Regions from separate parts of the Streptosporangium sp. NPDC049644 genome, predicted to be linked through region 2. Evidence: riboswitches for the same ligand, from Rfam matches in the RefSeq annotation. Region 2 holds a riboswitch; each other region holds the start of a gene.
The links. Region 2 has a riboswitch for cyclic di-AMP ahead of AB0J58_RS23205 (hypothetical protein). Riboswitches for the same ligand answer to the same signal wherever they lie in the genome.
Positions count from the first base shown of each region.

Region 1 (5,691 bases), on a different contig from region 2:
GAGCCGTCCGCCCCTGACGCACGGCGCGCGGGTCCCGGCGGCCGGAAAACCGGGTGCGCCGCCCGCGGCGGCGCTGTCAGCATCGGAAAATGATCACTTCATGGATGCTCGACGAACTCGCCCATGCCGGTCCCGAGCACCTCGACGCCGCGTTCGTCGCCGGGTTCGACCGCAAGCAGGGCAGGCCCGATCCGGGGGAGGACCTCGCCGCACTCGCCGGGCGCGGCCTGGGGGAGACGGCGACGGTCGTGGAGCTCGGCGCGGGGACGGGGCAGTTCGCCCTGGCCGCGGCGCGTCGGTTCCGGCGGGTGGTGGCGGTTGACGTCTCCCCGGCGATGCACGACTTCCTGACCGTCCGGGCCGCCGAGGACGGCCTGGCCAACCTCGAGTGCGTGCGGGCGGGCTTTCTCTCCTACGAGCACGCGGGGCCACCCGCGGACGCGGTCTACACCCGTCACGCCCTTCATCAGCTCCCCGACTTCTGGAAGGCGGTCGCGCTCGACCGCATCGCGCGGATCGTACGGCCCGGGGGCGTCCTGCGCCTGCGCGACCTGATCTTCGATTTCCGGCCGGCCGAGGCCGACGCCGTGCTCGGCCGCTGGCTCGACGGCGCGGCCGGCGATCCCGCGCTGGGCTACACCCGCGAGGACTACGCCGAGCATCTGCGCACCGAGTACAGCACCTTCCGGTGGCTTCTCGAACCGATGCTCGACGCAGCCGGGTTCGAGATCGTCGAGGCGGACTTCAGGGAATCGATCTACGGCGCCTACACGTGCGTCCGGCGCTGACGCGTGCCCGGCGGCGAGGGAGGGCCCCTCACGGCTTCAACGGTGAATGATGGTAAATGTGATGAACATTACAGAAACCATGATTTGTCGGGTGTGATTCCGGAGGTGTGACGAGGGTCATATCTCAATAGCATAAATGGCCATTAAGCAGGGGTAACAGGAAGATCACGAAGGCTTGTCGATCTTCTTGTTTGGCGAATGCTTTGCCGAAAGTTGGAGATCGGGGTAACTTCTGGCCTCGCGACGTGCAAGCCATGCCGTCGCGGTGAATGTCGGTCTTCGGGCCGGTGTCCCTATAGAAATCCAACCGGCCGCCGCTCCCCTGCCGGGGGACGGACCTCATCGCGGCGGCCCGCCGAATCCATGCAGCCAGGAGGCATGGAACCGGGGACCCAAAAGGCCCGAGACAACGTGGCCAGGGGTGAATCAGCGCATTTGCGCTGTAGGGCATCTTCCCAGCCCGAACCCGTCAGCTAACCCGGTAGGCATCAGTGGAAGCACCAAGGAGAAATCCTGTCTACCACCCCGTGTAACACCCGTCTGTCGCGCCTTTTCCGCCTTTCCCTCGGCGGTATCGCCCTCACCTTGACCGCCTCAGCCGGAGCGGTCACCCTGGGGTCGACGGCGGCCGGAGCGACGACGGACAGCACCCCTGAGATCCTGGTCGACACCGCGGCCGGAGTCTCCGAGCAGACCGATCGGGCTGCGCACAAGGCCAAGGCCGGTACCAAGGTCAAGACCAAGATGAGCAGGGCGGCCCTGCAGAAGGTGCGGGCCCGCAAGGCCGTCTCGACGGCCAAGAAGCAGATCGGCGATCCGTACCGGTGGGGTGCCTCCGGTCCCGGCGCGTTCGACTGCTCGGGGCTCGTCAAATACGCCTGGCGCAAGGCGGGCGTGTCCATCCCCCGGATCACGCACAGCCAGTACCGGGCGATCAGGAAGAAGGTCTCGTGGAGCCACCTGCGCCCCGGTGACCTGATGTTCTTCAGTGGAAAGGGCCACGTCGGCATGTACGTCGGCAAGGGCAGGATGGTCCACTCGCCGAGCAGCGGCAAGACGGTCCGGATCGTGAAGCTGGAGGGGTACTACAGGTCCTCCTTCGCCGGAGCGGTCCGGCCCGGAGCCTGACCCGGGCAAGGGGCGCCGGCCCCGTTCCTCACATGTGGAGGGGCGGGGCCGCTCCGTTTCCGGCAGGGGCCGCGAGCGTGCCGCCCGGGCGGATCCGTGCCTCCGGCAAGGAGCGTCGCGATGCCGGTCGATTGACGGCCCCCGGCCCGGAGGCCGGAGCACCGGCCGGCATTCCGATAACATCGACTCGTTATGTCCGTCCCGAAGGGGCGCCGCACCGTGCTCGCCGGGATGCTGGCGCTGATGAGCGTGGGCCCGTCGGCCGGGACGGGACCTCTCCTGGCCGGAGCCGGCCCGCTTCCTCGTGATCCTCTCCAGCGCGCCGGAGAACTCCCCGTCGACCTTCGAGACCTGTGGCCCGGCGCCGCCGTCGTCGTCCGGGGTGAGCATTCCCTCGTGATCGGCCACGACCTCGCGCCCACCGTCCTGCGAGACCTGGCCGCCAGGGCCGACCGGGCCCGTCGCGCGGTCGCGGCGATCTGGGGGCCGGTCCGAGCGGTGATCCTGTTCCCCGCCACCGATGCCGAGGCCGCGGCACTCGCCGGAGCGGAGAGCACCCGGGGCCTGGCCGCGATGGCGACCGCGGACCGGGTGATCGTCCTGCCCTCGGGTTACGCGAGGCTCACCATGACCGGCAGGGACGTGGTGATCACGCACGAGCTGGTGCACGTGGCCACCGGTGCGACCCGTGGCGGCCGGGTGCCGATGTGGCTGTCGGAGGGCTTCGCCGACTACGTGGGCTACCGCGATGCCGGAATCCCGGTACGGACGGCCGCCGCCGAGCTGGCCGCCGAGGTGCGCGCCGGAGTCCTGCCCGCCCGTCTCCCGGGTCCCGCCGACTTCGCCCCCGGCGCTCCGCGGCTCGCGCAGGCGTACGAGGAGGCCTGGCTCGCCTGCCGGTTCATCGCGGAGCGCTTCGGTGAGAGGGCCCTGGTGAGACTCTACGGTGGCGATGTCACCGACACGCTCGGCCTGTCGCCCGCCCAACTCACCGTGGCGTGGCGTGACTATCTCGGAGAGGAACTCGCCTGACATCCTTGTGTCCTTCCCGGTCCAGGCCTCACCTGGCGGATCCCGCCGTGGCGAGGAGCGGTCGGCGGGTGCCTCGCAGGGCGCGGGAGGGAGCCGCGGCGTGCCGCGGCGACCGGTGACGACAGGGCGAGGCGCCGTCCGGCCGACCGCGGCAGGCGGAGGATCCAAAGGACGGGGCCCAGGGTTCGGGCTCCACGCTGGAGGTGTTTGATGACGCTGAGCACGACGGACGCGCCCTCGGGTGTGCGGTCGGCGGGGTGGGCGCTGGCCGCGCTGGGGGTGGTCACCCTGGCGGTCGTGGCGGTCGCCACGCCCTGGCGGGCGCTGCCCGAGGGGACCCCGGCGGTCGTCCCCGATCCGGGCCGCGACTTCACGGCCGAGCAGATCGCCAGGTCCGAGGCGTTCGACAGACTGGTCAGCGTGCCGGGTTACCTCTCCCTCGGCCTGACGCTGGTGGTGGCGGGGGTACTGGTGGGCACCCCGCTGGGCGCCCGGCTCGTCGGCCGGCTGCGGGGGCCGTGGTGGCTGCGGGCGCTGCTCGGCGTGCTGGTGCTGTCGGTGGCCGTCGCGATGCTGCGCTGGCCGCTGGGAATGTGGTCGGAGACCTACCTGCGCGACTTCGGGTTGTCCACCCAGACCTGGCCGACCTGGACCGCCGACCGGATCAAGAGCCTGGGCGTCGGCACCGCGCTGACCGCGATCATGGTTCTGGCGGTGGTCGCGCTGGCGCGGCGCTACCGGCGCTGGTGGATCCCGGCGGCGGCCGGCGCGTTCGCACTGACGGTGGCGGCCTCCTTCGCCTACCCGGTGCTCATCGAGCCGATCTTCAACGACTTCAGGCCGATGGAGGCCGGACGACTCCGCGACGACCTGCTCGCCATGGCCGCCAGGGACGGCGTGCCGGTGGAGGACGTGCTCGTCGCCGACGCCTCCCGGCGGACCACCGCGCTCAACGCCTACGTCTCCGGATTCGGCGCGACCCGCAGGATCGTCGTCTACGACACGCTGCTCCGGGCGCCCGCCGACGAGGTCGAGCTGGTGGTCGCGCACGAGCTCGGTCACGCCAAGGCGGGCGACGTGCTCTCCGGTACGCTCGTCGGAGCCCTGGGCGCGGCGTTCGGGGCGTGCCTGCTCTACGTGGTGACCTCGGCGGGGGTCGTGCGGCGTCGCGCGGGGATCTCCTCCATCGGTGACCCGAGGGCGGTGGGTTTGGTCATGGGGCTGCTCAGCCTGGCCGCGGTGCTGTCAGGACCGGCACAGAACCTGGTGAGCCGGCACATCGAGGCCCGTGCGGACGTCCACGCGCTGGACCTGACCAGGGATCCGGCGACGTTCGCCGCCATGCAGAAACGGCTGGCGGTCACCAACATCTCGGATCTGTCGCCCGACCTCGTGGAGTACGTGCTCTACGCCTCGCATCCCACCGCGCCGCAGCGCATCGCGCTGGCGCGCTCCTGGGCCCGGCTGAACGGTCTCTCCGAGCCATGAGGCGCACGCTGGTGGTCACGAACGACTTCCCGCCCCGCGCCGGGGGGATCCAGTCCTTCGTGTACGGTCTCATCGCCCGCCGCCCGCCCGGCTCCGTCGTCGTCTACGCCCCCCGATGGCCCGACAGCGAGGACTTCGACCTGCGGCAGCCCTACCCCGTGGTGCGGCACCCCACCTCGCTGATGCTGCCCACCCCCGCCGTCGCCCGCCGGGCGGCCGCACTGGTCGCCGAGTTCGGGTGCGAGACCGTGGTCTTCGGGGCGGCGGCGCCGCTCGGGCTGCTCGCGCCCAGGATGCGCGAGGCCGGGGTCCGCCGCGTCGTCATGGTCACCCACGGCCACGAGGCGGGCTGGACGGCGCTCCCGGTCGGCCGCCGGGTGCTCGCCAGAATCGGCGCGCACGCCGACGTGGTCACCTACCTGGGGGAGTACACCCGGCAGCGGCTGGTCAGGGTGATACCCGGGGACAAGCTGGTGCGGCTCGCGCCCGGCGTCGACACCGAGGTGTTCGCGCCCGGGGCAGGGAGAGAGCGGGTGCGCGCGGCGCTCGGACTGGGAGAGCGGCCGGTGGTGCTCTGCCTGTCCAGGCTGGTGCCGCGCAAGGGCCAGGACACGCTGCTGCGGGCCTGGCCCGGTGTGCTGCGGGACGTTCCCGACGCGATGCTCCTGATCGTCGGCGGTGGCCCGTACCGCAGGACCCTGGAACGGCTGGCCAGGCCGATGGGCGGCTCGGTCCAGATCACCGGCTCCGTGCCGGAGGCCGCGCTGCCCGGCTACCTGGCAGCGGGCGACGTGTTCGCCATGCCGTGCCGTACCCGCCTGGGCGGTATCGACGTGGAGGGACTCGGCATCGTCTATCTGGAGGCGTCCGCCAGCGGACTGCCCGTGGTGGCGGGCTCCTCGGGCGGCGCCCCCGACGCCGTGCTACGCGGGCAGACCGGCCTGGTCGTCGACGGCACCCGCCCGGACGAGGTCACGGCGACCCTGGTCGACCTGCTCAAGGACCTGGCCGGGGCGCGTGCCATGGGTGAACGCGGGCGCGAGTGGGTCGCGCGCGAGTGGAGCTGGGATCTCGCCGCCTCCCGCTTCGCCCGCGTTCTGGAGTCCGTGGAGACCCCCTGACTAGCCGTAGAGGGACTCGACCTGCTTGGCGAAGTCGCGCATCACGACGGCGCGCTTGACCTTGAGGGTCGGGGTGAGGTGCCCGCTCTCCTCGCTGATGTCGACGTCGAGCACCGTGAACTTCTTGATCTGCT
Region 1 covers NZ_JBFAOJ010000016.1:116,117-121,807, reverse strand. Annotated here, with positions in the region: gene AB0J58_RS12590 (NlpC/P60 family protein) at 1-17, shown strand, start outside; gene AB0J58_RS12585 (class I SAM-dependent methyltransferase) at 90-788, shown strand; cyclic di-AMP (ydaO/yuaA leader) riboswitch at 1,132-1,291, shown strand; gene AB0J58_RS12580 (C40 family peptidase) at 1,374-1,916, shown strand; gene AB0J58_RS12575 (hypothetical protein) at 2,109-2,948, shown strand; gene AB0J58_RS12570 (M48 family metallopeptidase) at 3,159-4,436, shown strand; gene AB0J58_RS12565 (glycosyltransferase family 4 protein) at 4,433-5,557, shown strand; gene AB0J58_RS12560 (AMP-dependent synthetase/ligase) at 5,558-5,691, opposite strand, start outside.
Region 1: it holds a riboswitch for cyclic di-AMP, as region 2 does, so the genes downstream of both, AB0J58_RS12580 (C40 family peptidase) here and AB0J58_RS23205 (hypothetical protein) in region 2, are expected to answer to the same signal.

Region 2 (5,691 bases):
CATCGACACCCTGGCCTCTCATGCCGAGCACCCGGACCTGGTACGGCTGGCGGCCTGGTTCCACGACGCCGTCTACGACCCGCGGCGCGGCGACAACGAGGAGCGGAGCGCCATCCTCGCCGAGCGCGCGCTGCCGGAGACGGGGCTCTCCCCCGAGGCGGTGGCCACGGTCGCCCGGCTGGTCAGGCTGACCGTCACGCACGCCCCCGCACCGGGCGACGCGGACGGGGCCGTGCTGTCCGACGCGGACCTGGCGATCCTGGGCGCGGTGCCGGAGATCTACGCCGCCTACGCGGCCGCCGTACGCGAGGAGTACGCCTTCGTGCCCGACGACGCTTTCAGGTCCGGCAGGGCCGCGGTGCTGCGCTCGCTGCTCGACCTTCCGGCGATCTTCCACATCGCCGATCTGGAGGAGGCGGCACGGGCGAACATCATGGCGGAGCTTGAGCGGCTGTGAGCGGACGACCACCACAATTCAACAGTATTTCCCGATACTCACTGTGGTATTTTGGTGGAATCTGGTGAATTAAAGGGAGTGAGTCAATGCTCGCCCAGCAGCGGCAGCAGGCGATCCTGGAGAGGGTGCGGAGCAGGGGCGGGGTCAGGGTCGCCGATCTCGTCCGGGAGCTCGGCGTGTCCGACATGACGATCCGGCGCGACCTTGAGGTGCTCTCCGAGCGCGGACTGGTGGAGAAGGTCCACGGTGGCGCCACCGCCGCCGGTTCCGGCTCGACCGAGGAACCGGGCTTCGCCGCCAAGTCGGCGCGCCAGCAGGCGGAGAAGGAGACGATCGCCCGGCGGGCCGCCCGGCTCGTCCGGCCCGCCACCGCCATCGCACTCTCCGCGGGAACCACGACCTGGACGCTCGCCCACCATGTGACCGACGTGCCCGAGCTGACCGTGATCACCAACTCGATCCGGATCGCCGACGTCTTCCACCGCTCCCCAAGGGCCGACCGCACGGTCGTGCTCACCGGCGGGGTCCGCACCCCCTCCGACGCGCTGGTCGGCCCGGTCGCGGTCACGGCGATCCGGGGGCTCCACGTCGACACCCTCTTCCTCGGCGTGCACGGGATGAGCGCCAGAGCCGGGTTCACCACACCCAACCTGCTGGAGGCCGAGACCAACCGCGAACTGGTCGCCTCCGCGCACCGCCTGGTGGTGCTCGCCGACCATACCAAGTGGGGCACGGTCGGCATCAGCACGATCGCCGAGCTGTCCCAGGCCCACGTCGTGGTCACCGACTCCGGCCTGACCGGGGAGGCCCGCGAGGAGCTCGCCGCCTCGGTGGGAGAGCTGATCATCACAGAACCGCAGCAGGAGAGCGAGAGCGTCGGCCGATGAAGCGTACGATCACCCACCTGGCCGACGGCCGGGAACTGTTCTACTTCGACCACCGCGACGACGCCGACCGCGGAGCGGTCGACAGACGCGACTTGCCGCCCCGCCCCACCGCCTCCGAGCTGCGCTACGACCCGCTGACCGAGGAGTGGATCGCGGTGGCCGGACACCGCCAGGGCCGCACCTTCCTGCCTCCGGCCAGCGAGTGCCCGCTCTGCCCCTCCACCTCCGGCAACCTCACCGAGATCCCGTCCGCCGCCTACGACGTGGCGGTCTTCGAGAACAGGTTCCCCTCGTTCTCCACCCGTCTGGGGGACTATCAGCAGGTCGGCGGGTTGAGTGAGGTCCGCCCCGGGATCGGCCGCTGTGAGGTGGTCTGCTTCACCGCCGAGCACGACTCCTCGTTCGCGATGCTCCCCCCCGAGCAGGTGGAGCTGGTCATGGAGGCCTGGATCGACCGTACGGCGGAGTTGTCGGCGATGCCGGGCGTGGAGCAGGTGTTCTGCTTCGAGAACCGGGGAGCCGAGATCGGCATCACCCTGCTCCACCCGCACGGCCAGATCTACGCGTACCCCTACGTGACCCCGCGCACCAGGCTGACCCTCGGGGCGGCCGGGCGGCACCGGGAGCGGACCGGCGGCAACCTGTTCGCCGACGTGCTCGCCGCGGAGCGGGAGGCCGGGATCCGGGTGGTGGCCTCGAACGAGCACTGGACGGCGTTCGTCCCGGCCGCGGCCCGCTGGCCGGTGGAGGTCCACCTCTACCCCCACCGGCAGGTCCCCGATCTGGTCGGCCTGGAGCCCGCGGAGCGCGCGGCGTTCGGACCGCTCTACACCGACGTGCTCCGCCGCCTCGACGGACTGTTCGGCGTGCCGATGCCCTACATCGCGGCCTGGCACCAGGCGCCGGTCAACACCGGTCGTGACCTGTCGTACGCGCACATGGAGCTGTTCAGCATCCGCCGCGCGCCGAACAAGCTGAAATATCTCGCCGGCTCCGAGTCGGCCATGGGCGCCTTCGTGAACGACGTGCTGCCCGAGGAGGCAGCACACCTTCTGCGCTCTGTTGTCACGAACTGATCACCAATTGGTCTCGTCTTGAAGTCGCGTGACCCTCTGTTTACCACTACTATCCTTCCCACATCGGCTGCAACAGCCGATATGCCTAATCCCAGGCGCATCGCCCGGGAGCCGGGGAACCACCGCACCTGGGGTGAAACCACTTCGGTGGAAGGGCGTTCTCCAGCCCGAACCCGTCAGCTAACCCGGTAGGCGGAAGGAGAGGAGAGTTCGTGGCGGCCCCGTCCCCCACGTTCCGTCGGCATGCGGCTCTGGCCCTTTGTGCGAGCCTGATCGCCACGTTCACCCTCGGCGCCCCCACCGCGGGAAGCGCGGAGCCCAAGCCGACCGAGGCCAAGCTCCGCGCCGAGCTGGCCAAACTCGGCAAGAAGGTCGACTCGCTGATCGAGGCCTACGCGGCCAAGCGCGAGTCCCTCAAGAAGGCGCAGAAGGCCGAGGCCGTCGCCAAGCAGAACCTGGCCAGGGCCGAGGACCTCTACGCCAGGGCGGAGAAGCAGGTCGACTCCATAGTCCAGCTCCGTTACCAGAGCAGCACCGGCGGCCTGCCCGCGCTGCTGTTCGCCGACGACATGGGGGGAGCCGCGGTGATGGAGCAGCTCACCGCCCAGCAGAGCGCCCACCTGCAGGGTTTCGCCGAGAGCCTCGAACGCAGGAAGAGGGCGACCGAGACGGCCGCCAAGCTCACCGACGACATCGGTGAGGAGGCCAGAGAGATGCAGACCCAGCGCGACGAGGTCGAAGACGTGATCAAGGACATCAAGAACAAGCTCGACCAGCTCGCCCCCGTCGGCTCCGGGCGCCGCGCCGACGGCAGCTGGGCCCCGCAACTCCCCACCGGCGCCGACAACATCACCGACCGGACCCGGATCATGCGTGAGGCCGTCAAGAGACGCTTCGACCTCCCGTACTCGGTCGGTTGCTACCGGTCCGCGAACGACGGCGGCGAGCACCCCCTCGGCCGCGCCTGCGACTTCATGATGAGCACCGGCGGCACGATGCCCTCGGCCGCCAATCTCCGGCTCGGCGACGAGATCGCCGCCTGGGCCATCAAGAACAAGGCCAAGCTCGGGGTGAAGTACGTGATCTGGCGCCAGCGCATCAACCACGGCTCCGGCTGGAGAACCATGTCCAACCGCGGCGGCATCACCGCCAACCACTACGACCACCCGCACATCTCGATGTACTAGCGCCGTCCCCGCGGGGGCCGCTGAGGCGTTGCGGCCACGGGTACGTCAGCGGGTCGGTGTCCGGGGGCGATTCCACCAGAGGGAGAGGGACAGGGCCGCGGTGACGAGGGCGGCGCCCCCGGCGGCGAAGGCGGGGGCGGTGTCGACCTGTTGCCGGATGACGGTGAAGCTGCCGGGGAGGGCGTCGAGGGCGCTCTGGAGCTGGTCGGCGTTCTCAGCGCGGTGGTAGGAGCCGCCGGTGGTCTGGGCTATCCGTTTGAGTGCGGGCTCGTCGATGACACGGGGGTTGCGGCCCCTGTCGAATCCGCCGCGACCGCCGAAGCCGCCGCCCCAGCCGCCGAATCCGCGGCCGTCGAACTGTGAGTTGTCGCAGACCATCGGGGCCGGGTTCGTGGTGCCGAAGCCGATGGTGAAGACACGGACGCGGCGCAGGGCCGCCTCCTGGGCGGCGAGCTGCGGGTCGACGCCCTGGGTGTTGGCGCCGTCGGTGAGCACGACGATCGCGGCAGCGGCGTAGCCCGACCCGCCGCCGGGGTTCGCCCCGGTGGAGGCGACCGACGGGTCGACCTCCGCGATCGCGTCGATCGAGGTGAGCACGGCCTGCCCGATCGCGGTGCCCCGGGACACGGTGAGGCCGTCCAGCGCCTCGATCAGCGAGTCGGTGTCGTCGGTGGGCGGGACGAGCAGACCCGCGGTGCCCGCGAAGGTGACCAGGCCGATGCGCGGCCCGCCCCGCTGCGACTCGATGAACTCGGCGGCGGCTTTCCTCGCGGCGGTGATGCGGTTGGGGTCGACGTCCGTGGAGCACATGGAGCCGGAGGTGTCGAAGGCGAGCAGGATCGTCGCCGACGTCTGTGGCACCGGGACCGACGCCTGTGGTCGCGCGGCCCCGACCGCGAGCAGCGCGAGTCCGGCTACGAACAGTGCCGCGGGGATCTTCCGCGTCCAGCGCGTACGGCCGGGCAGGGCGCTGCGTACGAGCGCGATCGAGGTGACGCGCACAGCGGCCCGCCGGCGGCGGCGCCGCGCCCACTCGCGGATCGCGAAGATCAGCGGGATGACCAGGATGGACAGCATTGCCCACGGCCACGAGAACGACATTCAGATCACCCGTCCGGACCGGAGCACGGTGAGCGCCGCGCCCGCGGTGAACAGCGCGAGGGCGAGCCCGATCAGCCCGCCGGCGAGGGGCAGCGGCTCGTCGGAGACGGTGAGCCGCAGGTCGATCGTGTCGGCGATCCCGTCGAGCCGCGCGGTGTCGGAGGCGGGGTGGTAGGCGCCGCCGGTGGTCTGCGCGATCAAGGTGAGGGTGTCCTCCTCGAGCGAGGTCCGCAGGTGGTAGCCGTCGACCCGCACCGTCGCCCCGGCGGTGGTGCCGACCCCGACGGTGTGGATGTGGACGCCCGCCCGCTGGGCCACGGTGGCGGCGCGCTCGACGTCCGCGCCCTGGTTCTGGCCGTCGGAGAACATCACGATCGTCGCCGACGGCCAGTAGCCGATGTCGGGGGCGGCGCCGTCGCGGCCGACGGCCACCTGCTTGCCGGTGATCGCCGACAGCGAGCCCGTGATGGCCGTCCCCAGCGAGGTGCCGCCAGTGATCTTCAGCCGGTCGATGGCCTTGAGCGCGACGGAGTGGTCGGCGTCGGGCCGCGCGGTGGTGAGCGCGCCCCGTTCGAACGCGACGACTCCGATGTCGACGCTGTCGGGCTGGGCCGCCACGAACGCGCGGGCCGCCCGCTGCGCGGCCGCCAGCCGGGTGGGCACGACGTCGTCCGCCCCCATGCTGTTGGAGACGTCGATGGCGAGGATGACGGTGCCCGCGGTCCGCGGGACCGGTACCATGGCCGCCGGTCCGGCGATGGCGATCGCGAGTACCCCGACGCCGGCGATCGTCAGGCCGACTCCGAGGTACGTCCGGCGGCTGCCCGGCACAGCGACCCCGGCCGCGGTGAGGGCGGCCGTCCGGCGGCGCGCCGAGACGACGGCAGCCCAGGCGAGCGCCGCCGTGACGAGCAGTCCGACGGCCAGCAGCAGCGGGGAGGACAGGGTCATGAGGCCGGCCTCACATGTCCGTCGATGACCTC
Region 2 covers NZ_JBFAOJ010000042.1:9,370-15,060, forward strand. Annotated here, with positions in the region: gene AB0J58_RS23190 (metal-dependent phosphohydrolase) at 1-457, shown strand, start outside; gene AB0J58_RS23195 (DeoR/GlpR family DNA-binding transcription regulator) at 544-1,344, shown strand; gene galT (galactose-1-phosphate uridylyltransferase) at 1,341-2,420, shown strand; cyclic di-AMP (ydaO/yuaA leader) riboswitch at 2,493-2,629, shown strand; gene AB0J58_RS23205 (hypothetical protein) at 2,633-3,607, shown strand; gene AB0J58_RS23210 (VWA domain-containing protein) at 3,653-4,708, opposite strand; gene AB0J58_RS23215 (VWA domain-containing protein) at 4,709-5,659, opposite strand.

Region 3 (5,691 bases), on a different contig from region 2:
AGAACTCTGTGTCCTTGGGATTGGCCCCCGGCCAGCCACCCTCGATGAAACCGACGCCCAGGCCGTCCAGGTGACGCGCGATGGCCAGCTTGTCGGCCACCGTGAGGTTGAGCCCCTCCTGCTGGGCCCCGTCACGGAGGGTCGTGTCGTACACGTGGAAGCGGTCGTCGGCCATGTCGTTCTCCTTCGCGGTTCGATGATTCGCCGCGCGCTCACTCGGCTCCGAGAAACAAAAAAACCCCTCACGGACGTGAGAGGTCTGCGCGCTGGCGGTGTCCCTTTTCAGCCAGCGCGCCTGCCGATAATGAGCAGACCGTAGAACATGATGCTCTGGAGTCTGCCACACGCCGACAGCATCTGACACATCGATCTTAGGATTCGAGACGCGCGGCCTGCCGACACGGCTCGGCTTCACCCCCGCGACCATCTCCCACCGACCAGAATGAGGCCCATGAAGGCGACCTATCTCGACCCCGCCGTGGGACAGTACCTGCTCGCGCACACCACCCTGCCCGACGACGTCCTCGACGCGCTCGCCGTCGAGACCCGCGAGCTGACCGGCGACAGCGCGGGAATGCAGATCTCCCCCGACCAGGGGCGGTTCCTCACCATGATCGCCCAGATCAGCGGCGCCAGGAACGCGGTGGAGGTGGGCACCTTCACCGGCTACTCCTCCATCTGCCTCGCCCGCGGGCTCGCCCCCGGCGGCGGGCTCACCTGCTTCGACGTGAGCGAGGAGTGGACAGCGGTCGCCCGGAGATACTGGGAGAAGACACAGGTCTCGGACCGCATCGAGCTGAGGATCGGCCCGGCGGCCGAGCGGCTGCACGAGCTCCCCGAGCACCCCGCGGTGGATCTGGCGTTCATCGACGCCGACAAGGTCAACTATCCCCTCTACTACGAGATCCTGATGTCGCGGCTGGCCCCCGGCGGGGTGATCCTCGTCGACAACACGCTGTGGAGCGGCCACGTCGCCGATCCCGGCAGGGACGACGAGACGGTCAGGCACATCCGCGAGTTCAACGACATGGTCAGCGCCGACGTGCGGGTCACCTCGATCATGCTCCCCATCGCCGACGGCCTCACCATGATTCGAAAGCACTGACGAGAACTTTTCCGAATCCGGGGCGGGCGGGAATCTTTCCGATTACTTTAAGCGATGCGGCAAACACGTTGCGCCCACCTGTACGGAGGGAAGGATGACCACATGGCCAAGGTTCTGGATCGACCAACCGAGAGACCACCGCAAGAAGATCTCCGCGACGAACTCGTCAGGCGACTCCCAGAGATGTGCGAGCAATGGCCTGACCGGCGCGTCGAGCTCATCAACGGCCGGATCGTGGTGAGAGAGTTGCCTACCAACAGCCACAACGACATCGTCTTCTGGATTCTCACCCAGCTTCTCGGCACAGTGACCGAGCATGGTTGGAAGATCTGGAACGACATCAAGATCCATCTCGACCCTCAAGCCGAACGCTACCGCCCCGACCTCACTGTCGTGCCACGTAATCCCAGAATGTGGGATAAGAACGAGGTCTACGGTGACGTCACGCTGCTCGTGGTGGAAGTGGTCTCCCCAAGCAGCGTCAACGACGATCACGTCGTCAAGCCGCAAAACTGCGCGTTGGCAGGTGTCCCGCTCTATCTCGTCATCGATGCTTTCGACGAGCAGATCCGGCTCCTCAGCAGCCCCAGCCCCAAGGGGTACCAACAGGAGAACATCGTCAAGTTCGGCGGCTCCCTGAAACTTCCCGAGCCGTGGAACCTCACGATCGACACCGACGAGCTGCCCGAAGGATAGCCCTGTTCACGGAGGAGGTCCGGCCGGATTGGAGACCGGGCCCCCTCCGATTGGGGATCGCTGCGGTGACCGGTATATACGCATTGGCCAGTTCTCCACGCACCTGCCGCCACGCTGCCCCCACTTTGCACATGTAGGACATCGTCACGTCACGGTTCAGATCCCATGCGAGATCCAGCACCCCAAGCCAACCGAGGCCACACGCAGAACGCGGGACTAGCAGATCTTGTGGACCCAGTTGTGCGGGTCCGGGCGGGAACCGTACTGGATGCCCACCAGCTCCTCGCGGATCCTCCCGGTGACCGGCCCCTGGGTGCCGTCGCCGATCGTCCAGGCACGGTCGGCGCCCTTGACCGAGCCGACCGGGGTGACCACCGCGGCGGTGCCGCAGGCGAAGACCTCGGTGAGCTCGCCCGACTCGCAGCCCCGCTGCCACTCCTCGATCGACAGCCGCCCCTCCTCCGCCCGCAGGCCGAGGTCGGCGGCCAGGGCGAGGATCGAGTCGCGGGTGATGCCCGGCAGCAGCGTGCCGGTGAGCGCCGGGGTCAGCAGGCGGTCGCCGTAGACGAAGAACAGGTTCATCCCGCCCATCTCCTCGACGTAGCGGTGCTCGCTCGCGTCCAGCCAGACCACCTGGTCACAGCCCTGCTCGACGGCCTGGCGCTGGGCCACGAAGGCCGCGGCGTAGTTGCCGCCGCACTTGGCGAAGCCGGTGCCGCCGGGGGCCGCGCGGGTGTACTCGGTGGAGAGCCAGACGCTGACCGCCTGCCCGCCGCCGAAGTAGGCCGCCGCCGGAGAGGCGATCACCATGTACTTGTAGGTCCTGGAAGGGTAGTTGACCCCGAGCGCCGGCTGTGTGGCGATCATGAAGGGGCGCAGGTAGAGGCTGTGTCCGGGCGTGGTCGGCACCCACTCGCGGTCGGTCTGGACGAGCAGTTCCAGCGACTCGACGAACGTCTCCTCGGGCAGCTCGGGCATGGCCATCCGCAGTGCGGAGGTGTTGAAGCGGGCGGCGTTGGCCTCGGGGCGGAACGTCACGATCGCACCGTTCTGCTGGCGGTACGCCTTCATGCCCTCGAAGAGCTCCTGCGCGTAGTGGAAGACCGCGGTCGCGGGGTCGAGGCTGAGCGGGCCGTACGGCATGAGCCGGGCGTCGTGCCAGCCCTCGCCCTCGGTGTAGTCGATCGAGATCATGTGGTCGGTGAAGACCTGGCCGAACCCCGGAGCCGCCATTACCTGCTCGCGCTCGGCCGCGGTGCGCGCGTGGTCGGAGAGCTGCACGTCGAAGCTGAGCTTCTGAGCGGTGGTCATGACGCGGATCCTTATCTTGAGGTCTGGCTTACCCTTGGGTCCATTCTGCGTTGGACCGGGTAACGGGAAACTACTGCATCCATGCCGAAAACCGGCAGTGCGGGGAAACAAAAACGCGCCCGGCGGCTCGGAGGAGCCGCCAGGCGCGTCGGGGTCGAGGGGGCGGCTTCCTCAGCCGGCTACTCGCGCGGTGATGTCGTCACCGATCTCCTGGGTGGTCCGGCCGGCCCAGCCGGCCAGCCGCTCGAGCAGGTCGTCGGCGACGGCCTGCTCCACCCGGGCCGCCTCGTCGGCCAGGCCCAGGTGGTCCAGGAGCATGGCGACCGACAGGATCGTGGCGGTCGGGTCGGCCTTGCCCTGGCCCGCGATGTCCGGGGCGCTGCCGTGCACCGGCTCGAACATGCTCGGCGCGGTGCGGTCGGGGTTGACGTTGCCGCTGGCCGCCAGGCCGATGCCGCCGGCGATCGCCGCGCCGATGTCGGTGAGGATGTCACCGAAGAGGTTGTCGGTGACGATCACGTCGAAGCGCTCCGGCTGGCTGACGAAGAACATCGAGGCCGCGTCGACGTGGCAGTAGTCGGTCTGGACCTCGGGGTACTCCACGCTGATCCGGTCGAACGTGCGGGCCCAGAGGTCACCGGCGTAGGTGAGCACGTTGGTCTTGTGGACCAGCGTCAGCTTCTTGCGGGGGCGGGCCACCGCCTTCTCGAAGGCGTAGCGCACCACGCGCTCGACACCGTAGGCGGTGTTCAGCGACTCCTGGGTGGCGATCTCGTGCGGCGTGCCACGGCGCATGGCGCCTCCGGCACCGGCGTAGGGGCCCTCGGTGCCCTCCCGGATGACGATCATGTCGATGTCCTCGGGGCGGGCCTTGCCCAGCGGCGTCTCGACGCCGGGGAAGAGCTTGACCGGGCGGAGGTTCACATAGTGGTCGAGCTGGAAGCGGAGCTTGAGCAGCAGGTCGCGCTCCAGGATGCCCGGGGGCACGCTGGGGTCGCCGACCGCGCCGAGCAGGATCGCGTCGTATCCGCGTAGCTCGTCGAGCAGCGGGTCGGGCAGGGTCTCACCGGTCTCGTGGTAGCGCTTGGCCCCGAGGTCGTACGTGGTGGTCTCCACCTTGGTGCCGACCGCTTCGAGGACCTTCAGGCCCTCGGTGACGACCTCGACTCCGATCCCGTCCCCGGGGATGACCGCCAGGCGAATGTTACGCGAATCCATGCAGGCACCTTACCTGTCCGTCTCGGTGATCGAACACCGATCTCACTCTTCGGACGTGTCCACGCATCCGCCCGCGTGATCACTTTGTCCTTTTTTGCTCCCTATTGACCGTTTCGTGAGGTTTCGTTATCGTCCTCCCCATTCACATTGACGCCTAATCCGTACGGACCATCCCCCTACCGGCCCGTACGGAGCCGGGGAACCACTTTTTTCGGGATCCACCGGGCCCCCGGGAACCTCGCTCCGCCCCGGAGCGCGTTCCCGGCCGCCATCACGGGATTCCTTGGGGCGAATCGGTGCGTTTTCGCGCCGTAGGGCGGCCTCCACGCCCGAGCCCGACAGCTCACCCGGCCGGCCTTATGGAAGGAATCATCCTGTCCGGCAAGATGTACTCTCGCGTCCTGTCCATCCTCGTCTCAGGCGCCGCGGTGTTCGCGGCCTCGGCCATGGCGCCGACGGCGGCACTGGCCGCCTCCCCTCTCCCCTCCCCCGAGACCCCCGCGCTCGGCACCGTCAGGTTGAAGGCGGCACTGAAGAGCGCGACCCCCAAGCCCGCCTGGCAGACGGCCGTGAAGTGGGCCATGTCCAAGCGCGGCACGCCCTACGTCTGGGGTGGCACCGGCAACGGCGGCTTCGACTGCTCGGGCCTGATGCTCCGCGCCTACGGCGCCGCCGGGATCAAGCTGCCCCGCGTCACCAACGACCAGTACGCCGCCTTCTCCAAGAAGATCGCCTGGAAGGACCTCAAGCCCGGTGACCTGGCCTTCTTCAGCGGTCTCGGCCATGTCGGCATGATCACCAGGCCCGGCTACATGGTCCACGCCCCGCGGAGCGGCGACGTGGTCAAGGAGGAGAAGCTCAGCGCCTGGCGCCGGTCCTCCTTCGTCGGCGCGGTGCGCCCCGATCCGCAGGGGGTCAGGTTGACCGAGCAGATCAAACTCGCGACCGACGGATGAGACACGCCGGCTGATCGGCCGAGGGAACCCCGTCGGCGCCGGGAACCGGTTCAGCGAATTGGAGAACCACCGTTGTCCCGGCGGTCCAGGGCGGTCTGGAGCGCCTCGGCGGCCTCGTCCTTGACCTCTTCGGCGTGGTTCCAGGGATACATGTCGTACATGGCGAATCTCGTCTCGGTCGGATGCGAGCAGGGCAATGGTCGAGACTCCGATCAGGGCTCCGACCAGGCCTGATGTCACGGGTCCGGATCACGGACCGGTGATCTGGGCGTGGCGCCGGAGAGTCGCCGGCCCACCCCTGTCAGACCCCGTCGCGGCAGGTTGGGACCTGGCGCATTTCATCTCAGGCTACCTGGCGGCCGGAACGCCGTCTCGCCCGGCGTACACACTTCTCACATATCGAGA
Region 3 covers NZ_JBFAOJ010000011.1:105-5,795, reverse strand. Annotated here, with positions in the region: gene cimA (citramalate synthase) at 1-175, opposite strand, end outside; gene AB0J58_RS08755 (O-methyltransferase) at 452-1,105, shown strand; gene AB0J58_RS08750 (Uma2 family endonuclease) at 1,208-1,801, shown strand; gene AB0J58_RS08745 (branched-chain amino acid aminotransferase) at 2,018-3,112, opposite strand; gene AB0J58_RS08740 (3-isopropylmalate dehydrogenase) at 3,284-4,330, opposite strand; cyclic di-AMP (ydaO/yuaA leader) riboswitch at 4,472-4,702, shown strand; gene AB0J58_RS08735 (C40 family peptidase) at 4,717-5,286, shown strand.
Region 3: it holds a riboswitch for cyclic di-AMP, as region 2 does, so the genes downstream of both, AB0J58_RS08735 (C40 family peptidase) here and AB0J58_RS23205 (hypothetical protein) in region 2, are expected to answer to the same signal.

Region 4 (5,691 bases), on a different contig from region 2:
TCGATCTACTGAGCCGATCTAGTGAGCCGCTTCGTACTGCTCGACGATCTTGGAGGCGATTCGACCGCGCTCGCTGACATTAAGGCCGTGGGACTTCGCCCATGCCCGGATGTCGGCGCTCTTCTCTCGCGTGAGTGCCCGCGCGCCACCCGCGCGGCGGCGGCGGGGTGCCAACGCGCCGGAACGACGGGCGCTCTGCACGAAAGGCGACAGGGAGTCGCGGAGCTTCTTCGCGTTAACGTCACTCAGGTCAATCTCATAGCTGGTGCCGTCAATCGCGAAGGCGACAGTCTCATTGGCCTCGCCCCCATCGAGGTCGTCGATGAGAATCTCCTGGATCTGCTTGGCCATCTACACAATCCTTTCGCGGAGTATTGTTTCATTCGCAAGCTAAACATATACCCGCGATCGAAGAGCGGCAATTCCAGGAGCCCGGCGATTCTCACAGGCAACCGAGACACTCTCAGTCGGCGCTCCGGTGGATCAGCTGTTCTGCGACTCGGCCGGGTCGGACTGTTTTGGCCGGCGACCGGCGGCTTCACTCCGAAGTAGCTTGACGACTCCGAAGATGAAGGCTCCGCCGACGACCGCCGGAGGTATCAACGCGGACAATACGTCGTACATTCGTCCTCGCTCCGTACCGCTAGGTGGCTTTCTGGAGACCATGAAAATTTGGCGACGACTCCCGAGCCACGCGGGTGTCCGCCCGTTCAGTCTGGAACCGCCCACAGATGACCATAGCGCCACCGGACGGCGACGTGTGTCAGCAGGGGCGACCATGCCCGTCACTCTCCAGCCTAATGCTTCTCTCCAGCCGCCTTACCGGTTGCAGTCGTAAAGCCGCAGGGAAAAACCGACAGGACGATCAGGTGATCACCGTCGCCTTCGGAAATACCAATGCCCGCCCGCTCTCCGGCCCCCGCGCCACCGGCCTCGGAGGGGCGAAGCTCCTGGTGGGAGAGCCTGCCCGCCGGGATGAACAACGCCTTGTCACGGAACCGGAGATCACCGCGGGCGGGTTCATCGCGAGAATGTCCACCGCCGGTGGAACATCCGGATGGAGAGCGGCCCGCTTCATCACCCGGGTGGCAGCCGATGCGACGCAAGCCTGCGGAACAAGACGGATCTTCAACGCTTTCTTGCCAAGAGTACGACCCACTCCGGCGTGGAGTACATAGTCGTAGACCGTATAACCACCAAAGACGATGGGCTCACCGGACAACCCAGGCAACACCGCACACCCGGTGATCCAGCTCCGCGAGAAGACCCTGAACGCGCGACGGAAGGTGAAGGAGAGAAACCCGCGGGCCGTCCCCGGGGATGCCGGAGGCGGGCCGGTCCCGCCATTCGATGACTGGCGTGCGAACCCTCGGCGAGGGCAGAACCGGCATTGGCGTCTCATAGCGGCTTGTGAGCTCTCCTGAGCCCCTTGTCGGCCTCAAACACGAATATTCCGCCGCGCCGGGGCCCGATCATAAGTCCCCCCGCGCCAACCAAGGCGCGGCAAATGATTTTTACGCTTCCGTGGCTTCCGTGGCTTCCGTGGCCGAGGCGGTTACCCGCCCCTAACGATCCCCGTTTTTCTCGTCCGAGCGCGAAATCGGGGCCGACGGTTCAACCGCCGGCCCCGATTTACCCGGAACTACTTGATCTTGACGACGACCGTCCCGGCCACCTTGTCGTGCAGCGCCTGCTGCAGGGGCTTGTCCCACAGCAGCCACAGCACGTTCACGAGGCTGAAGATGTTGACGATCCAGCCGAGGACGGGGATCCAGCTCAGGAACTGCGGACCGAAGAACACACCGCCGCGCTTGAGCGCGACGTCGGAGCTGAGCCCGCCCGGCGGCAGGGTGCTGCCGACGGGCACGATCTTGATGCCCATGACCATCTTGCCGACGGTCTGCCCACCCCTACTGATCATGAAGAACTCGTAGGCGAAGTAGATCGCCGCGGCGATCAGAGAGCTGAGCAGACCCGCGAGGAAGACGCCGCTCCCCTCCGTGACGACGCCCGTCTCAAGGTTGAAACCGGGAGACGTCACGAGGATGGCGGTCAGCACCCCGCTGATGATGAATGTCGGGATCGCCAGGATGATTCCGTCGACGATCCGCGCCACCAGACGCTGCCACCACTCGGCGAGCGGAGCGGGAGCGCCGGGAGGACCGCCGTAAGGCTGGCCGTACCCCTGCTGCTGTCCGTACGCGGGCTGCTGCTGACCGTAGCCGGGCTGCTGGCCGTAGTCGGGCTGCTGGCCGTACCCCTGCTGCTGGCCGTAACCCGGCTGGGACGACTGCTGCCCATAGGTGGGCTGCTGACCGTAGTCGGGCTGCTGACCGTACTGCTGCTGGCCGTAACCCGGCTGGGACGACTGCTGCCCGTAGCCGGGCTGCTGCCCGTAGCCGGGCTGCTGACCGTAGCCCGACTGCTCGTGGGACGCCTGCTGTCCGTAGCCGGGCTGCTGACCGTACGCGCCGGTCCCGCCCTGCTGACCGTAGCCCTGCTGCTGGCCGTACATGTCCGTCCCGCCCTGCTGACCGTACGACTGCTGCTGTCCGTACCCCTGCTGACCGTAACCGGGCTGCTGACCGTAGCCCTGCTGCTGCCCATAACCCTGCTGCTGGCCATAACCCTGCTGGCCGTAGCCGGGCTGGGCCACCCCCGGGCCGGTGTTCGGCTGCGACCCCTCCGACCGATATCCCATGATCGTCACGTCGGGGTCGAGTTCGCCAGGGGCTCGACCCGGGTTGTGCTGTCCGTAATCCGGCTGTCCCGAAGGTGTGCGACTGCGCTCGGGATCATCCTGCGGATACGGCGGCTGTCCGGTGCTCACCGCGTCACCTCACTTAGACTGCGCATGTGGCAAATGTCAGACGCACATGCTTGCTGCTGCACAAGGTATCGACATAGGAATCAACAGTCACCTTTCCAGTCAGTCATCTCTAAAGTCATCAGAGTCGGGCTCGTGTGTCAGGTGCAGCAGCATCCGAGTGTTTCCCAAGGTATTGGGCTTGACGTGCTCCAGATCGAGGAACTCCGCGACGCCCTCGTCGTAGGAGGCGAGAAGTTCGGCGTAAACCTCCGGGGCGACGGGCGTGCCCTGGATCTCCTGAAATCCGTGCCGGGCGAAGAAGTCGACCTCGAAGGTCAGGCAGAAGACCCTGCGCAGCCCCAGTTCGGCGGCCGTGCGGATGAGCGCCGAGACGATCCGATGGCCGATTCCCATCCCCCGGCGGGTCGGATCGACGGCAACGGTCCGGATCTCGGCAAGATCCTCCCAGAGGACATGGAGCGCCCCGCAACCGAGGATCATCCCCTCAGCGTCGGTCGCGACCCAGAACTCCTGGATGTCCTCGTACAGGGTGACGGTGGCCTTCTCCAGCAGGCGCGGGCCGGCTCCACCGTAGGTGTCGACGAGCCGCCTGATGGCGCGGACGTCCGGGGTGCGGGCGCGACGGACCGTGACCGCCGGGGTGACGCCGGGAGCGGGTGATTCCCGCCCCTCTCCCTCGGATCCGGTTCGCCGCTCCCCTTCTTTCCCGGGGTTCGCGAACGGCACGGGAGAATGCTCCGCAAGCTGCTCCATGACCGATCAGCGTACGTCCTCTCCGGCCTTCAATTACGGCTCATCCTTAACTCCGGCCCCGAAGGCATCACATGACCCTTGGTAGTTGGTTTACCACGCTGGGCGCACGACGCCTCCGATGTGTCGCAGCTCATCTTTGGCACGGTCCCGGACCAGGGAAGACCCGCGCCGGGACCACCGCGAGGAAGGCAAAGGCAGCGTAATGGCCATGTTGATCATATTGCCATGTGATCTTTCCGTGACATTTCAGTTGCGAAACCTCTACTGAGTTCGCAGTTCTGGTTGAGCAGGAACCACGAGTGCACTAATCTCCGTGCTCGATGTCAGAGACGTAAAAAGCCTGACCCGCCGAATCTCCCGACCAGGGGAACCGGGGACCCACCACGTCCTTCGGGGTGAATCCGAGTGCCACCGGCGCACCCGGTAGGGCTGCCTCCGGCCCGAACCCGTCAGCTAACCCGGTAGGCGGCCGAGGAGAGGAGCCCGTTGGTGAAGCGCATGCGCGACCGCGCAGGAGAGCACGCGGGCGGCGACGCCCGCTGTCGAGAACGCGCGCCGCGGAGGCGGAGTCGCCGCATGGCGGTCATCGGCCTGGCGTTCGCCATCATGACCCTCGGCACCCCCCTGGTCTCGGCCACGGCGGATCCCGAGCCCAGCCTCCAGCAACTGGCCAAGCAGGCCGAGAAGCTGCACGAGGAGATCGGCACGCTCGCCGAGCAGTACAACGGCGAACGGGTCAGGCTCAAGCAGGCCCAGCGAGCCGCGGAAAGTGCCAAGAAGACCCTCGCGACGAGCGAGTCGGAGCTCGCGACCCGGCGCACCAAGGCCACCCTCCTCGCGCAGAGCAACTACATGTCCGGCGGCCTGAACTCCGGACTCGCCTTCACCCAGGCGACCGACCCCGACACCTTCCTCGACCAGGCCACCACCAACTACGCCCTCCAGCAGCAACAGAGTGAGGAGGTCGCCCAGGTCGGCCGGGCGATCGAGGCCGCCGAGCGGGCACAGGCCAGCGCCAAGGCGAGGACCTCGGAGGTCAAGGCGCTCCTGGAGGAGATCGATGGCAAGCGCAGCAAGATCGAGCGACTGGTCGCGCGGGTCGAGAGCGACCTGTTCAGCGAGGTGCGCACCAGGGCCGTCAGCAACAGGGGTGCCCGGGTGAAGGTCGACGTGCCCATCGTGGGCAGCGGCAAGGCGGCGGAGGCGGCCCGCTGGGCGCTCACCCAGCAACTCAAGCCGTACGTCTGGGGCGCCGAGGGCCCCAACTCCTTCGACTGCTCCGGGCTGGTCATGTGGGCCTACCAGAAGGTCGGCATCAGCCTGCCGCACTACACCGGCAACCAGTGGACCGCGGGCACCCACATCTCCAGAAACGATCTGCGCCCAGGCGACCTGGTCTTCTTCTACAGCGACCTGCACCACGTCGGGATCTACATCGGCGCGGGCCTGATGGTCCACGCGCCCCGGACGGGTGACGTCATCCACATCGCCACGATCGACAACCGGCCCTTCGCCGGCGGGGTGCGGATCGCCGACTGAGCGGCCGAGCCGACCGGCCCTCGGCAGGAGCGCGCCCGCTCCTGCCCGGCGAACCCTGCCCTGCCGAGGGCCGGTCGGGCGGTGCTCCCCGGAGTCGCGCCCCCGGGACTCGTGCCCCGCGGGTGCGGTGGCCGACGACAACGCGGCGAGACGCCACCCGACCGCAGTGGGCGAAGCCCCAAGGGAAGGGCCTAGATCAGGCGGCGGCGGGCCGCCCAGGCCACGGCCTCGATCGCCGTGGCGACACCGATGCGGTCGCAGATGCCTCTGAGCCTGCGCCTGACGGTCCGGCCGCTGATATCGAGGCGGCGGCCCACCCTGTCGACGGTGACACCCTTGGCGAGTTCAGCCAGCAGCACGAGGTCGTCGTCGCTGAGACCGATATCACCCATGCCCAGGGGGCTGTCGCCATGGCGAGAATCCACTTCTGGATATGCCATCAAGAGTCACTCCCCCCACTCTGGAAACCGGGCGTGAGACGCCGGAAATGAATACCGTCCGCCAGGAACGGTAAACGCCTTGTTCAAAGGTCGTCAAGTTCTACTCTTCATAGCGCGCACCCACTATTG
Region 4 covers NZ_JBFAOJ010000063.1:772-6,462, reverse strand. Annotated here, with positions in the region: gene AB0J58_RS29295 (Lsr2 family protein) at 19-351, opposite strand; gene AB0J58_RS29290 (RDD family protein) at 1,643-2,701, opposite strand; gene AB0J58_RS29285 (amino-acid N-acetyltransferase) at 2,930-3,583, opposite strand; cyclic di-AMP (ydaO/yuaA leader) riboswitch at 3,920-4,067, shown strand; gene AB0J58_RS29280 (NlpC/P60 family protein) at 4,160-5,122, shown strand; gene AB0J58_RS29275 (LuxR C-terminal-related transcriptional regulator) at 5,314-5,514, opposite strand.
Region 4: it holds a riboswitch for cyclic di-AMP, as region 2 does, so the genes downstream of both, AB0J58_RS29280 (NlpC/P60 family protein) here and AB0J58_RS23205 (hypothetical protein) in region 2, are expected to answer to the same signal.